DNA from 2 places in the Henriciella litoralis genome. Region 2 is predicted to be linked to the other one. Evidence: predicted binding sites of a transcription regulator. Region 2 holds the regulator's gene; the other holds the start of a gene.
What was found. The regulator HrcA, encoded in region 2, represses chaperone genes, less so after heat shock. The targets are predictions, from matches to a motif close to GTTAGCANTCNNCNNNGNNGANTGCTAAC.

Region 1 (7,926 bases), 730 kb from region 2:
ATAGCCACCATTGAAGCAGGCCTCGGTAACATGTCGTTTCATCGAGTCGTAAGAGCCGACGCCGAAGGCGGTGTAGTATTCCATGTAGGCAAGATTGTAACAGGCGGAATAGTTTGGCGGCGTTTCGTTGCAGACATCACTCAGCATCTGTGCGGCGCGCGTGATGTCGGCCCGGTCTGAGCTTGGCCCCCAGGCAACGACAGCGTCGGCATATGGGATGCACGCCGACATTTCGCCAAGGTCACAGGTTTTGCGCAAATATTTGACCGCATTTGAAAGGTCACGGCCACGTTGGGTCTGTCCTGTGTAATCGACATAGGCGACCTTGTGGCAGGCTGGCAGATAGTCGGTGTAATCGCATTGCACCGTGAGCCCGGCCATCGCCTCGATCTCATTTGCCCGAATACCGGTTCTCAGCAGATCAACATTGCGGCGGTACCAAAGCGGCGCCATCGTCTCGATCTTTGCGGTCGCGATGGTTGAGCCGGCCTCCTCGGCCTGCTGATAGTCTCCGAGCGCAGTCACATAAGAGATCTTGTTGCCCGCGAGACCGAGGCGCGCAATGTCGCCGCGCAACAGCATGGCTGGAACATATCCGTTCCGGGATAGCGGAGGCAGCAGCATTCTGGCTCTCTGAGGGTCGCCGAGGGGCGCGGGTTCGTTCAGCAGGAAGTGGGCAAGTGCATAGGTGCTTTCCTTGTCTCCAAGCGCTGATCCGCGTTCGAGCAGATCTTTGACCCTTTCCGGGTCGCGCGGCAGTTCTGACCGGCCATCATAATGCTGGGCAAGAAGACTGAACGCGGGGCCGTAATCTGCATCGACGGCTTTCTGCCAGTAAGCCCGGCTTTTGGGCAGATCGAGATAGGCGGCATCGGTACCGAAATAGATCCAGCCAAGATTGTAGTCTGCATGCGGCAGGCCGCCTTCAGATGCCTTTTCGTACAGGCTGATGGCGTTGGCTGTATCCTTGGGGACGCTCTGCCCGTTTCGGTAAAGGCCTGCGAGATTGTTGATTGCCCGGATATCGCCAAGTTCTGCGCCCCGTTCGAAGATCGGCAGTGCCAGTTCAGGCGCGCCTGAATTGACATAAGCTTTCGCCTTTTCGTTTTCGGCGTCGAAACTACGCATACCATACAGCTGATCCGCCAATGCGGCAGGGCAGATCGCCCAGCTTGATATAGCGAGCAGAATAGAAACCAGAATTGAAACCCTGAGCATGACCGTCCCCTGTCAATGAGGCGTCACTATACGGGAGTCTTAGAAATTCGCTATATCGAACTGAGGGCAGTTGATCTCGGCGCTTCAGGCTCTGTCGGCTGAGCGGCTGGCTCTCCCTAATCGTACGGAACGCCGTCCAGGGCCGCGACCACTTCTGCCGGGCCAACCCAGATTTCCTGGCGATACTTCACATTGGACAGGTTTTTGCAGCCGCGGGAGCGTCGCGTTGACACGATGGCGACGGACCATTCTCCATCAGGCGATGTAAAGTTTCGTCCGATACGGCCAAATATCAGCGCTGACCTCGCAAAAGGTCTGACATGGCTTTCGCGCCAATCGGCTCGAAGGTCTGCTTGTCCGGCATGGCCCGCTTGAGTGCATCGCTGACCGCTGACTCGTCACGATCTCCGACGATGCCGACCTGGCAAATCCGCTGCTGGTTGGTATCGCAAATGATGGCGTATTTGGTGTGGGTCGTGCGGGCAGATACGCTTGTGTCGCTCGAAGGGTCTGAGAGAGCGTGCGCCATTTGCGGAGACATGATTTCTGTTGAAACCATGCCGACGAACCAGGTGCCGATCTTGTCGAACCCGAAGGTCTCAAGTTCGGACTTGCGATCATATACGATCAGCGTGTTGGCCCGGTAATCGAGACCGAATCCAGTCGCTCCATAAGCGTGGATAAAGTCCGGTGTTTTGCCGAGCGCCTCGCCTATTTTCTCGCTGGCTTCAGATTTGACCCCCTCGGCGTGTCGCGACGCCACCCATCTGAGACCGTAGATCAAGGCGACGGCAACGACCGCCGCGAGTGCGTAAAAGATAATATCAGACATTTTGCCCCCCAGCTCCTTATCTGACCTGGTCGGTACCTGCGCAGATAAGGCAATTATTTTCAGGCATCTAATCCAGATGCGCCATGTTCGCGATAACCTGCATTAGCAGCTTTGTAAATTTCGCCACGGGTGGATTTTGGGTGCACATAGAAAAAGCCCGGCGCGTTGGCGCCGGGCTTTCCTTTATTACGTCTGATGAGACGGGGGTAAGGCCTAGAAGCCCATGCCGCCCATTCCACCCATGCCGCCCATGTCCGGCATGCCGCCGCCGCCTTCGCCTTCTTTCTTCGGAGCTTCGGCAATGCCGGCTTCCGTCGTGATGAGAAGGGCTGCGACAGATGCAGCGTTCTGAAGGGCAGAGCGCACGACTTTGGCTGGGTCGATGATACCCATCTTGTACATGTCGCCATACTCTTCGGTCTGGGCGTTGAAGCCGTAACCGCGATCGCTTTCCTTCAGGACCGTGGCAACAACGACCGAGCCTTCGAGGCCAGCATTGTTGACGATCTGACGGATAGGCGCTTCGAGCGCCTTGCGAACGATGTCGATACCGGCTTGCTCGTCGGTGTTTGCACCTTTGACGTCGATGTTCTGCGCTGCACGGAGCAGGGCAACACCACCGCCAGGGATCACGCCTTCTTCGACGGCTGCGCGGGTTGCGTTCAGCGCATCGTCAACGCGGTCCTTGCGTTCTTTCACTTCGACTTCGGTTGCGCCGCCGACCTTGATCACGGCAACACCGCCAGCGAGCTTGGCAAGACGCTCCTGGAGCTTCTCCTTGTCATAGTCGGACGAGGTGTCTTCGATCTGCTTCTTGATCTGGCTGACGCGGGCTTCGATCTCTTCCTTGGAACCGGCACCATCGACGATCGTGGTGTTGTCCTTGTCGATCTCGACTTTCTTGGCGGTGCCGAGCATGTCGAGCGAGATGTTTTCCAGCTTGATGCCGAGGTCTTCAGAGATGACCTGGCCACCGGTCAGGACAGCGATGTCCTGCAGCATGGCTTTGCGGCGATCGCCGAAGCCTGGTGCCTTGACCGCTGCAACCTTGAGGCCGCCGCGCAGCTTGTTCACGACGAGCGTCGCAAGAGCTTCGCCATCGACGTCTTCTGCGATGATCAGCAGTGGACGCTGGGACTGAACGACCTGCTCAAGGATTGGGAGCATTGGCTGAAGCGAAGAAAGCTTCTTCTCGTGAAGCAGGATGAATGGGTCTTCCAGCTCAACAGCCATCTTGTCAGGGTTGGTGACGAAGTATGGGGAGAGGTAGCCACGGTCGAACTGCATGCCTTCGACGACGTCGAGTTCGGTTTCGAGGGATTTGGCTTCCTCGACCGTGATGACGCCTTCATTGCCGACCTTTTCCATGGCCTTGGCAATCATGTCGCCGATTTCCTTATCGCCATTGGCGGAAATCGAACCGACTTGAGCAATCTCGGAGTTCTCTTTCACTTTGCGCGAGTGATGCGCGAGGTCAGAGGTCACTTCGAGGACGGCTTTGTCGATGCCGCGCTTCAGGTCCATTGGGTTCATGCCAGCGGCAACGCGCTTCATGCCTTCGCGAACGATCGACTGGGCGAGAACGGTCGCCGTCGTCGTGCCGTCACCGGCAACGTCGTTTGCTTTGGAAGCAACTTCGCGCAGCATTTGTGCGCCCATATTCTCGAACTTGTCTTCGAGCTCGATCTCTTTAGCGACTGTGACGCCGTCCTTGGTGGTGCGTGGGGCACCGAACGACTTTTCGATCACGACGTTACGGCCTTTAGGGCCGAGCGTGACTTTTACAGCGTTTGCGAGTGTGTCGACGCCGCGCAGCATTTTCTCGCGCGCGTCAGCACCAAATTTTACGTGTTTAGCAGCCATGGCTGTTATCCTTCCTGAAATTCAGTTGAATCTTTGAAATTTGAGAGGGGGGAGGGCGCTTACTCGACGATGCCGAGAATGTCGCTTTCCTTCATGATCAGCAGGTCCTGGCCGTCAATTTTGACTTCCGTGCCGGACCACTTGCCGAAGAGGATCTTGTCACCGGCTTTGACTTCCATTGGGACGATCTCATTGTCGTCGCCACGTGCGCCGGAACCAACAGCGACGACTTCGCCTTCCTGTGGCTTTTCCTTGGCGGTGTCTGGAATGATGATGCCGCCTTTGGTTTTGGCTTCTTCTTCAACGCGTTTCACGAGAACGCGGTCGTGCAGAGGACGGAATTTCATGTGCTCTCTCTTACCTTTGAGTTCACCCGGGGATCGGGCAATATGTTTCGGTGTTAGCACTCACGCGAGGCGACTGCTAACGGCGTTCAGTTAGGAACGTGAGAGACCAACGTCAACAAGCTCGATGTTGAATTTTTGGGATAAGTTTTGACCCAGCGCGCAGCGGGACGCGTGTCCGGCGCTCAACATGATTGTGCGTGAAGAGCTAACTCTACGGGCGGGCAGTTACAATCGCACCGGACGGCGTCTGATGCGATTGTAATGAAGCCTCGACGGCCTAGCCGGCAAAGCCATCACCAACGCCGAAGTCGCGGCGGGCGGAGACGATGCTAACGATGACGCCGACCAGCACATCCATCAGTGTAATCAGTGTCAGAAGAAAGAAGACGCCGGTCGCGAAATTGCCGACGAGCAAAAACATGACAATGCAGAACAGAAGCACGAACATCGACGCGACGTGATTGATCATCGCTGATGAACGCGTGCTGGTCGATTTCATGATCTCGATCGACAGGACGATAAGCGAGAGAACGAGAAGCGCGTCACCTGCCGTCAAGATCCAGCGAACGCCCGAGATCATTGGCATGCTGATCAGCGTGCTGTTGAGCATGCCCAGTATGGCAGGCCCGTCGGGGCCATGATCGCTGCCGGCCAGAAGGCTCATCACGCCGTATATGATCACTGGAATGATCAGGAGCGGCGTCACTGTTTCTATTCTTCTCAGCAGTCCCATTTGTTCTTTCTTTCGGCGACGCGTCCCCGGGACGCCTGGATGTGTCTCATTCATTTCTCTATGTCCTATACCCTTCAAGTCCCCGTCAAATAAGGGTCGGGAGCCAGGCTGACCTTTCCGGGAGGGCTATGGTTTGATCTTCATCAAATCGCGCCGGTCGGGTTCACCTTCTTGTCTTCAATTCCTGAGGATAACAGCATATCCGTCGCGATAGCGTAAGCCATCCAGGCAAATCCGTCGATTCCAAGCGTTTTCGGGTGCATCCTCACGCGCCACTGGTGTCGAACAGGACAGGCCTCGCCGTCTTGAACCGCGACCCAATCACCCCATAGTGAATTGCATAGATGGTCGGCTCTGCCAGCACGCGGCGAATTCTCACAAGGGTACTCAATGAACGAACGGGAATTCAAAGGCTTTGGCGGGATAACCCTTCGCGCCGACGTTCACGGCATGAGCGATGATCCATCCGTTCTGCTGCTGCATGGCGGGGGGCAAAGCCGAGACGTCTGGCAGCCTGCCGCCGAGGCGCTCGTGAAGGCCGGGCGGCATGTCATCAATCTCGATTTGAGGGGACATGGCGCAAGTGATTGGGCCAGCGATGGGCGCTATGACTTTGAAGCGTTTGTCGAAGACATACGCGCTGTGCTGGCGCAACTGGCCTCACGTCCCGTCATCATTGGCGCAGCACTTGGCGGATGGATCGCGGCCGCGGCCCTCGGCGAGGATGGCGGACATCTGGCCTCCGGACTGGTGCTGGCTGATGCCCCGCCTGAGATAGATGCGCAGACAGCCCTGAAAGTCTCCGATCAGCTGCGGCTTCAAATTGAGCGAACCGATGTCCAGGCACAATTCGACCCCGCTTTCCTGAGGAGTATGGATCTGGAGCATGCGACCGGCCGGATTACCGAAGCCGCGCACCTTTTGAAGCTGCCCGTCCTCTTTGTTCGCGGGGCGATGAGTGATCTTGCCGACTCAGAGCTCGCCGGGCGTTATGTCGAGCAGGTGGAAACGGCCGAGTTCGCAGAGATCGAGGATGCCGGCCACCATGTCGCTTTCGATCGGGCGGATATGTTCAGCGCCGTCGTGCTGGACTTTCTGGAACGGCGCGTGCCGCGTTTCCTGCCGGACTACAAACAGGGCTCGGACGCGCGCACATTGCGCGATGCGCTCGGCTGCTTTGCGACGGGCGTCACGGTTGTCACAACGATGAGCGAGGAAAATGAGCCGGTTGGTCTGACCGCCAATTCCTTCACGTCCGTATCGCTAGACCCGCCTCTGCTTCTGGTCTGCATCGCCAAGACGTCGACCAGCCTGAAAGTGCTGGAACAGGCCAAGCATTTTGCGGTGAACGTCTTGCATATCGGCCAACAGCCTGTTTCCAACGCGTTTGCGCGCTCAGGCGAGGACCGGTTTGCCGATACGCCGTGGCAGCGCGGTTTGCGGGACGCCCCCTTGCTCTCAGGCGCGCTCGCCAATTTTGAGTGCGAGCGTTTTGCGCTTCACGATGGCGGCGATCATGTGATCCTTGTCGGCCAGGTCGAGCGGGCGAAATACGAGCCTCGCCGCGACCCGCTTCTCTATTTCAAGGGAAAGTATCGGCGCCTTCACTTCGCGTGAGTAACGCCCGCCTGGAGGACCGGTTCTAGCGCCTCTTTAAGCGGGTCGAGCCATGGCTCAAAGTGCTTCCATTGAGCGAGACCTGACCGGCTGATTGGCTGACGCACCTGTTCTGAACTGGCGGTCCGCACAGCGCGTTCGGTCTTGTGAAAGTCGATACAGGCCTGCTCGAACGGCAGCTCGCAATAGTCGAGGATGCGGCGGACCTGGCCCTCAAGGTCATCGACAACGTGCTCATGCTGCACACGAAGGACGGCGCCGGGCAGGACGTTGTCCCAGTGGTCCATCAGGTCGACATAGCTGCAATAGTAATTGCCAATGTCTTCGAGGCTGTAGCTGAACTCCTGGCCTTCGGCGAAGAGTTGCTTGTAGCCGGAAAAACAACAGGACATCGGTGCGCGCCGCGCATCGATGATCTTCGCATTTGGCAGGATGAGTTTGATCAGCCCGATATGCCGGAAATTGTTCGGCATCTTGTCGGTGAAATAGGGCGCGCCCCGCCGATGGATGGCGGTATCGTCGATATACTTCCGGCCCAGCGCCTCCAGCTCAGCATCCGGTAGATCGTGCAGGACGCGCGGATACCTGTCGCGCTCGGAAATCTGCTTTCGGCCGCGCAGCTGGTGGGCCAGCGACAGAATATTGGGAAGCTCAAGCGTGCCGTCCACCATGCTGTGGGAGGCGAGAATCTGCTCGATCAGCGTCGATCCAGCGCGCGGTAGCCCGACGATAAAGATCGGGGCAGGGTCGTCATGGCCGACGCCGGACCGCCGCTCGAAAAGCTCGCGCGTACAATGGGTTTTCTGGGAGGCAAACTCCTCACGCATCTGCTCGGTCGTATAGCGTACCTGCAGCTTCTTCAGCCGGTTGCCTTCGGCATAGTTCTGGAAGGCGCCTTCATAGTTGGCGCGGTCTTCCAGCGCTTTGCCGAGCGCAAAGGCGATGTGGACGCGGCCCATATGCGAGAGGTTCGGATCACGGAAGGCCGCCTGCATCGCGGCGATCTCTTCATCGGAGAATTTGTATGTCTTGAGGTTTGCAAGCGCGTACCAAGCATCTCCGTGCAGCGGATAGACGGTGACGGCCTGGCGATACGAGGCGATGGCCTCATCTGTCTGGCCTGCCGTCTTCAGCGCGTGCCCGCGGGAGGTCAGCGTTGCGAGATCTTCCGGCAGGTCGGCGAGCACGCTGTCGAAGATTTCCAGCGCTTCGACATAATTACCAGCCTGCATGCTCTCGATGGCATAGATTGATCGGAAGGTCGGGTTGTCAGGCGCGCGCTCCAGCAGGGCTTTTGCCTGTTTCAATGCGGCCTC
Region 2 (7,926 bases):
CTCTACGTCGCAGATACAGACGAGATCAAAGTCCTGCACCGGCTGGACGGGACTGAACTCAAATCCATCCCTGTTTCAGGCGCAACGCGCCTTTCTGGCATCGCTGCATGGAATGCCAGCCTGATGATCGCTGAACCGAGCGCAGGGCGCATATACCGCCTGTCAGGCGACGATGTCGGCATCTGGATGGAAGATGCGCGTCTCGAAGGCGTAAGCTCTCTCACGGCAGACCAGAACCGCCTCGTCTTCGCCTCCTCAAAGACGGGGAGCCTCTATGAAGTCACTGAATCCAAAGAGCTGAAAGAACTCGCCACGGGCCTGATGGCGCCCGACGGCGTCGCCATCATCGATGATGGCTATCTTGTTTCATCTCTGGTCGGCGGTCTCTACTTCATCGATGCCGACGGCGCCTCATTCGACCTCAAGATGCCTGAGGTCAGAGGGCCACTGCTCAGTATGGGCGACATGACAATTGGCCTGTCGCCCAAGCCGGGCACAGTCACCGCGTGGTCCATCGAGAAAAAATAGAGCCTAGTTCGCCTGTCCGGCGCTGACGGCCACCATAGCAGCCCGCAACACACGGTCGCCGATACGCCAGCCGGTCTGGTAGGTCTCGGCAATTGTACCCGACGGCTGATCCGACGGCACCTGGCTGACAGCCTGATGCAGGTTCGGATCAAACGCTTCACCCGGCTCAGCGGCGACAGACGTCACGCCGTGACGGGCAAGCTTCGCGTGAAGCTCTTTCTGCGTCATCTCGATGCCGTTGAGCAGGTTTTGCCCTGCCTCGGTCAACGCAGCGCGCTCCTCATCCGGCAGCGCCCCAAGCGCGCGAGACAGATTGTCTGAAACGCTCAGCATGTCGCCTGCAAATTTCTCGACCGCATAGACCTTGGCGTCGGACACTTCACGCGCAGCGCGCTTGCGGACGTTTTCTGATTCAGCCAGCGTGCGCAGAATCTGGTCTTTGAGGCCGGTGACCTCGCCTTCCAGCTCGGCGATGCGGGTTTCGGCGTCCGGGCCTTCATTATCTGCTTCAGCAGCCGCTTCAAGCGCTTCTGATTCCGGCGAACCGGCATCCAGTGTTTCGGTTTCAACCGCTTCTGGCGGGCGTTTCTGATCTTCACTCATGCTCATTTGTCACTCTTCATGTTTTCTGGCGCTCACCGAGAATCTGACCAACCACCCGGGCCGTATAGTCCACCATCGGGATCACACGGGCATAGTTTAACCGGGTCGGGCCAATCACTCCAAGTGCGCCGATAACCTCTCTTGAGGCGTTCATATAGGGGGCAACGATCAGGCTTGAACCCGACAACGGAAAAAGCCTGTTCTCCGAACCGATAAAAAGTCGCACGCCTTCGGCTTCCCGGGTCGAGTCCAGCACCTCCAGAAGGCCCTGCTGACGCTCCAGAATATCAAACAGTTGCCGCACCTGCTCCATGTCTTCTGCAGCGCGCGCATCAGACAGCAGGTTGGCGCGGCCGTGCACGATTAGTGCGCGTTCCTCTCCAGGCACCTGCCCGCCCCATTCCGCCAGCCCTTGCTCAACAAGCGAGGTTGCAGCTGCATCGAGCTGCGCGCGGCGCTGCGCAATTTCCTCGCTGATACTGGCAGAAGCCTCTCGCAGCGTCTTCCCCTTCATCCGGGCGGCGAGATAATTGCCCGCCTCAATCAGCGTTGTTGCCGGCAGTCCCGGCGGAATTTTCACGAGCCGGTTTTCGACATCGCCCATTTCGTCAACCAGGATGCAAAGCGCTTCGCCCGTGGCGAGAGGAACGAACTCCACATGCCGCACCGGCCGTTCACGCGTTGGCGAGGACACAAGCCCTGCGCCCCCGGCCAGACCTGACAAGATCGACGAAGCTTCCTTCAGCATGCCCTGCATGTCCCGCCCGCCAGAGCGCAGCCTGTCCTCGATCTCCTGCCTGTCGCGATCCGATGGCTGACCAATCTCAAGAAACCCGTCGACGAAGAGGCGCAAGCCGATATGCGTCGGCAGACGGCCCGCAGACACGTGCGGGCTGTCCAGTAGGCCAAGGTCAGTGAGGTCCGCCATGACATTGCGGATCGAAGCCGCAGACAGACCGATCGTGCCTTTGGAAAGGGTCCGTGACCCGACAGGCTCACCCGTTTGCAGATACGTCTCCACGATCTCACGAAAAATCGATCGTGAGCGCTCATCGAGGCTCTGAAGAAGGCCGCTTGAAGAAGAAAAATCAGTCATGTTGGCGAATTTTCGATCTTTGCAATCACCGGTTTTATATTGGCGTTTTCGCTTGGAGCGACACACAAAATCAGATTGTGTGGCGCTATGTCGAGTGTCCCTGAAAAACTACCCCTAACACAAGTCATCGCATATGGTTCGGTCGGAATACCGTTCGGGGCCGTTGGACTGCCCATGGCTGTCTTTATCGCGCCTTTCTATGCAGACCAGATGGGGCTCGGCACCGCAATGGTCGGTGTTATCTTCATGGTCCTGCGCTTCTGGGACCTGTTTTCTGATCCTGTCATGGGCTGGCTGGTCGATACCCGCCCCTCCCGCCTTGGCAAGGTGCGTCACTGGCTGTTGATGGCCGTGCCGATCCTGCTTCCGGCGGTCTGGCTCCTCTATAACCCGATAGGCCCACCCATTTCGCCTCTGGTCCTCGCGGTCATCCTTTTCGTTTTCTACATTGGCACGACGATGATCGTGACCCCGCACCAGGCCTGGGCCCCGTCCATCGCGCGCAGCTATGACGAACGTTCACGCCTCTTCATGTGGCGAGAGCTGTTCTCGATTTCCACCATGCTGATCATGCTCGCCCTGCCGACCATTCTCGCCACGACAGGTGGGGTCGATCGCGCGGCCCAGATTTCCATGATGGGCTGGATTCTCGTTATCGCTCTGCCGCTCACCGTAGGCGCCGCCGTCTGGCTCGTGCCGGACCCGAAACCCGCATCAGACCTGCCAAAAGCGGACTTCAGCGCAAAGGCGATCACCGACGCACTGAAGAAAGCCACGCTATGGCGCCTGCTTGCGACCGAGATTTTCATCGGCATCGCCATCGCCGGTACGGCCGGCACCTTCCTGTTCGCCTCCCAGTGGGGCTTTGGCATCATCGAACTCGCACCGCTCATCCTGATGGCGCACTTCATCGCCGGTTTTGCCGCCATGCCGTTCTGGGTGTGGATCTCGAAACGCACTGAAAAATACATAGCGATGCGACTGGTCTGCCTGTTCTCAGCGGTGACCTACATCTCATATCTGCCGCTCTCGATGATGGACGTCGGCCTGTACGGCCTGCTGGCCGCAGCCGTCATCAGCGGGCTCGGCTATGGCTCGCCCTTCATCCTCGTTCGTTCCATGATGGCAGACCTTGTCGAAGCTGAAGAAGTGCGCGGCGGCGGCAATCGCTCCGGGCTCTTCTTCTCCCTCATGTCGGGGGCCTACAAGACCGGCGCGAGCTTCGCGATCGGCATCCCCTACATCCTCCTTGGCGTGCTCGTGGGCTTTAATCCGGCCACCGACAACTCACCGCAAACTGTGCATGGCCTGATGCTGGTCTTCGTCGGCGTGCCAGTTGTCTCATATGCGCTCGCTGCACTATTGATCTGGCGCTATCCGATCACGCGCGCGGCGCAGGCCAACAATGCGGATGCACTCGGCATCGCCCCGACGGTCGACGTGATCGACTGAATATGCCTAAAGAGCGCGCAAGATGCTCTAAGGAAAGATCATGACAGAATTCACCCGCCCCTCGGGCCGCGCCGTCGATCAACTGCGCGATATCGTGCTTGAAACCAACGTCACCCGCTACGCCGAAGGCTCCTGCCTCGCAAAATTCGGGCACACCCACGTTCTCTGCACCGCTTCCTGGCAGGACAATGTCCCGCCATGGCTGCGCGGTCAGGGCAAAGGCTGGGTCACCGGCGAATACGGCATGCTGCCCCGCGCGACCCACACACGCGGCCGCCGCGAAGCAACCGCCGGCAAGCAGTCCGGTCGCACGCAGGAAATCCAGCGCCTCATCGGCCGCTCGCTGCGCTCAGTGGTCGATCTCTCCGCGCTTGGCGAAAACCAGCTCACCATCGACTGCGACGTGCTGCAGGCCGATGGCGGCACACGTACAGCCTCCATCACGGGCGGCTTCGTCGCCATGGCGCTCGCGATGAAATACATGCGCGAAGAAGGCGTCATCAAGACAGACCCGATCACCAAGCAAGCCGCAGCCATCTCCGTTGGCCTCTTCAAGGACACCCCCGTCCTTGACCTCGACTACCCTGAAGACTCCGGCGGCGAAGGCGACATGAATGTCGTGATGAGCTCCGACGGCGGCTTCATCGAAATCCAGGGCACCGGCGAAGAACGCCCAATGACCCGCCCGGAAGTCGAAGAGCTTCTGAAGCTCGCCGAAAAGGGCTGCAACGAGCTTTTCGAGGCGCAGCGCAAAGCGATCGGCTAACCCGGACCTGCGCGCTATGCCGCGTGGTTCGGTTTCGATGATGGGCGTATCGTGCGCCCATGGCCGACATAGCGATCAACCGAGCAGACGACCCGGAGAACTTGCTCTTGTTCAGGTCTCCGCGGCTCGTCCTGCTTGCCTGGTTGCTCGCTGGACCGCTTACTCCAGCTTTTTGGCTATGGCTGCTGATAGATGGACGTCCGCATTTAGCTGAACTACCGCTTATGCTCTTCGTAACTGCCGTCCCCACGACCATCGGCGTCTCACTGGCCCTGCTGATTTACACGAAATTTCGTATCAAGAGCGATATCAATGTGTTTCTCGCCGGCTTGGCTGCATTCACTTTAACGCCCGTTGTACTCCTTCTGGGTTTGGCCGGGTTCGACCTCATCCGTCAGGTTTCAACTGGCTTTGATGCACTAAACTTTTTGGGATTGGCCGGCACCTTGGTGTCGAAATTTCTACCTATCGCCTATGTGATGGGCCTGCCATTGGCGCTGATGTCTTATTCCATCATCAGGGTAATTGCACTGAAGCGCATCCGGCTTAATCCGCCAGAGGCTTCTCACGCCCCTGCCACGTAACATCCGCGCCATAAAGCGGCACGGTCGACAGGCTCATCTTGGCAGACCCATCCACCAGTTTGCGGCTGAAAGAGACATACATCAGCGAGTCCGTTTGCGGATCGCGCGCCCACTTCCACGCCGGCTTGCGCTAGACGGCGACATACATCATCGCTTCAACCACCTGAGTACAGATGCAGCGAAATGCGTGGACTACCCACTCGCCTCAAGGCTATCCAGCCCGAACATGGCAAGCTGCAGGCTTTGCGCAATGCGCTCGGCGCGTTGCATGAAATAGGCGACGGTTTCTTCGCCAGGCGCAATCTCTTCCAGCGTCCTGTGAAACAGCCCAAGCCACAGACCGAAATCCTCGCGCTTAATCCCGTCAAGCTTCATATGCGCCGGCACCGGCTTGCCGGAATAGCGCCCCGCATTCATCGCGACCGAAGCCCAGAAATCCTTCAGCTTTGAGAGGTGTTCTGGCCAGTCATCCACCTCGCCATTGAAGATGGGGCCAAGGCGCGGATGGGCGCGCACACGCGCATAGAAGGTCTCGACCAACTCCGAGATGAAATTGTCGTCAATGCCAAGACGGGCAGCGTTTTTCTGAATGGCGAGCCGTCGCTCTTCCGCCGAGCGGACTTGATAGGTCATGCCCGTACTCTGCTAGATAAATCCGATCCGGGCGATAGGGACATCACCTGATAGTGCAGCCTAGTCGCGCGGTTGAGGCTTTTCCCGCCCCTGCCACGTCACATCCGCGCCATAGAGCGGCACCGTCGACAGGCTCATCTTGGCGGAGCCATCCACGGGCTTGCGGCTGAACGAGACATACATCAGCGAGTCCGTCTGCGGGTCATAGATCCGGCGTACGGCGAGCTGCTTGAAGATCAGCGACCGGCCCCTGTCCCAGACTTCCTCGCCAGAACGGTCCAGATCGATCTTGCCGATGACAATCGGCCCGGTCTGCAGACAGGAAATCGATGAATTGGACGGATCCTCGAACCAGTTGCCCTTGCCGAGCCGGTCCCAGACGCCGCGGTCGAAATACGAGACATGACACGAAATCCCGGCGATCTTAGGATCGGCCAGCCGGTCGATCTTGATCTCATTGCCCAGCCAGTCATTCTTGAACTCGCCCGCCTCGCGGTCACCGCCAGTACATGCCACGAGCGTCAAAGTAAGGGCTACACCCGCAAAAAATCTGTTTTTCATGATCATGGAAGTGCAACCGCGCTGCGGCGAGGAGGTTCCGAACTTCACCTTAGGCCGCGGCCTCATCTGACTCTTCTGCCGCGCCATCACCCTCTTCATCGAAGATCAGGATGTCACCGGGCTGGCAGTCCAGCTCACGGCAGAGCGCTTCCAGCGTCGAGAACCGCACGGCCTTGGCCTTGCCCGTCTTTAGAATGGACAAATTAGCGAGCGTCACACCAACACGGTCTGACAGCTCGGTCAGGGACATGCGGCGCTCAAGCAGAACGCGGTCGAGAGTTACGCGAATGGCCATATGGTTCGAGGCCTCCTAAATCGTCATCTTCTCTTCCTCACGCAACCGGCTTCCTTCTCGGAAGACCTGCGCAAGGATGAAAAGCGCTATGACTGCCGCCCAGGCAGCAAGGTTAATGCTGAGGCGCAGGGGCTGATCCGTGCCAAGATCGACAAATACATTCAGCAGGATCACACTGAGATACCGCGCCAGCTCGATCAGCGCGATGGCCACAGCAATGCGCGTCAGGCGCGGCCCATTCTCGGGCACGAAGGGGTCACCGGTTGCCAGGGTCGACAGGATTTTCCGTAGCTGCATGCAGACATAGATGATGCCCGGCGCAAAAACGGCGAGCCCGGCAAGACCCGCGATAAACTGTCCCGGCGCGACATCCTCGACATAGGCTTCCATGCCGGGAACGCGCATAGTGCCGCCATTCAGGCTGCCGATCAGACCAGCGCCAATAAGAAGAAAAGCGATCACACCGCTGACAACAGCAATCCAGATCACAACCTGCATCAGTCCCGACAGGAAGGCAGCCATGGAGTTTTGCGGGCGGATCGTCATATGTCTCTCATAACCTCTTGAGGCGGTTTACATGACCGTCTCTTGTCTTCCAACCAGTAATTTACCGTTAAACGATAATACTCTTTGTTCAGAAAGCAAGATCGGAGCCACATAGACCCATGACTCGCACGCTCGATAAAGGAAGACTTGTTGCCGCCACCCACAACAAGGGAAAAGTCAAAGAGCTCAAGGACCTGTTTGAGCCTGCCGGTTATGAGGTGGTGTCCGCAATCGAGCTCGATCTTGAAGAGCCCGAAGAGACCGAACAGACCTTTGAGGGCAATGCGCTCATCAAGGCCCGCGCGGCCTGCAAGGCGACCGGTGCGCCTGCCCTGTCAGACGATAGCGGCCTCGAAGTGACGGCCCTTGGCGGCATGCCCGGCGTCCACACGGCGATCTGGGCCGGTGAACCACGCGACTTCTACGTCGCCATGGAAAAGGTCGAGACACTCTTGAAAGAGTCCGGCGCCACAGACCGCAGCGCCCGTTTTGTCTCAACGCTCGCTGTTGTCTGGCCGGATGGCCATGAAGAAGTGTTTCGCGGCACGGTCGAGGGAGACCTCGTCTGGCCACCGCGAGGCGAACAGGGCTTCGGCTTTGACCCGGTCTTTGTTGCAAAAGGAGAAACCATCACCTTCGGGGAGATGGACCCAAAGAAAAAGCACGCCATCAGCCACCGCGCCGACGCCTTCGCAAAGCTGAAAGCGGCCTTGCTTTGACACCCCCCACCCTGCCCTTCGGCCCGCACTATGGCTTCGGGCTTTATTTACACTGGCCCTACTGCACGCGCATCTGCCCCTATTGCGACTTCAACGTCTACGCCGCCAAGGACCGTGATCCGGGGGCGCTGATCGCCGCCATG

Region 1: the regulator HrcA is predicted to act here: its motif matches at 4,313-4,341, upstream of groES (co-chaperone GroES).

The regions. Positions count from the first base shown of each region.
Region 1 is NZ_NCSS01000006.1:654,398-662,323, reverse strand. It holds gene B8783_RS06815 (tetratricopeptide repeat protein) at 1-1,218, opposite strand, end outside; gene B8783_RS06810 (hypothetical protein) at 1,511-2,050, opposite strand; gene groL (chaperonin GroEL) at 2,264-3,913, opposite strand; gene groES (co-chaperone GroES) at 3,973-4,260, opposite strand; gene B8783_RS06795 (hypothetical protein) at 4,538-4,993, opposite strand; gene B8783_RS06790 (alpha/beta fold hydrolase) at 5,384-6,610, shown strand; gene B8783_RS06785 (tetratricopeptide repeat-containing sulfotransferase family protein) at 6,598-7,926, opposite strand, start outside.
Region 2 is NZ_NCSS01000006.1:1,387,771-1,395,696, forward strand. It holds gene B8783_RS10150 (NHL repeat-containing protein) at 1-528, shown strand, start outside; gene B8783_RS10155 (nucleotide exchange factor GrpE) at 532-1,137, opposite strand; gene hrcA (heat-inducible transcriptional repressor HrcA) at 1,148-2,227, opposite strand; gene B8783_RS10165 (MFS transporter) at 2,315-3,679, shown strand; gene rph (ribonuclease PH) at 3,720-4,445, shown strand; gene B8783_RS10175 (hypothetical protein) at 4,505-5,029, shown strand; partial or broken gene B8783_RS18360 (CreA family protein) at 4,992-5,120, opposite strand; gene B8783_RS10180 (group III truncated hemoglobin) at 5,222-5,662, opposite strand; gene B8783_RS10185 (CreA family protein) at 5,723-6,223, opposite strand; gene B8783_RS10190 (helix-turn-helix domain-containing protein) at 6,273-6,518, opposite strand; gene B8783_RS10195 (DUF2975 domain-containing protein) at 6,534-7,064, opposite strand; gene rdgB (RdgB/HAM1 family non-canonical purine NTP pyrophosphatase) at 7,184-7,783, shown strand; gene hemW (radical SAM family heme chaperone HemW) at 7,780-7,926, shown strand, end outside.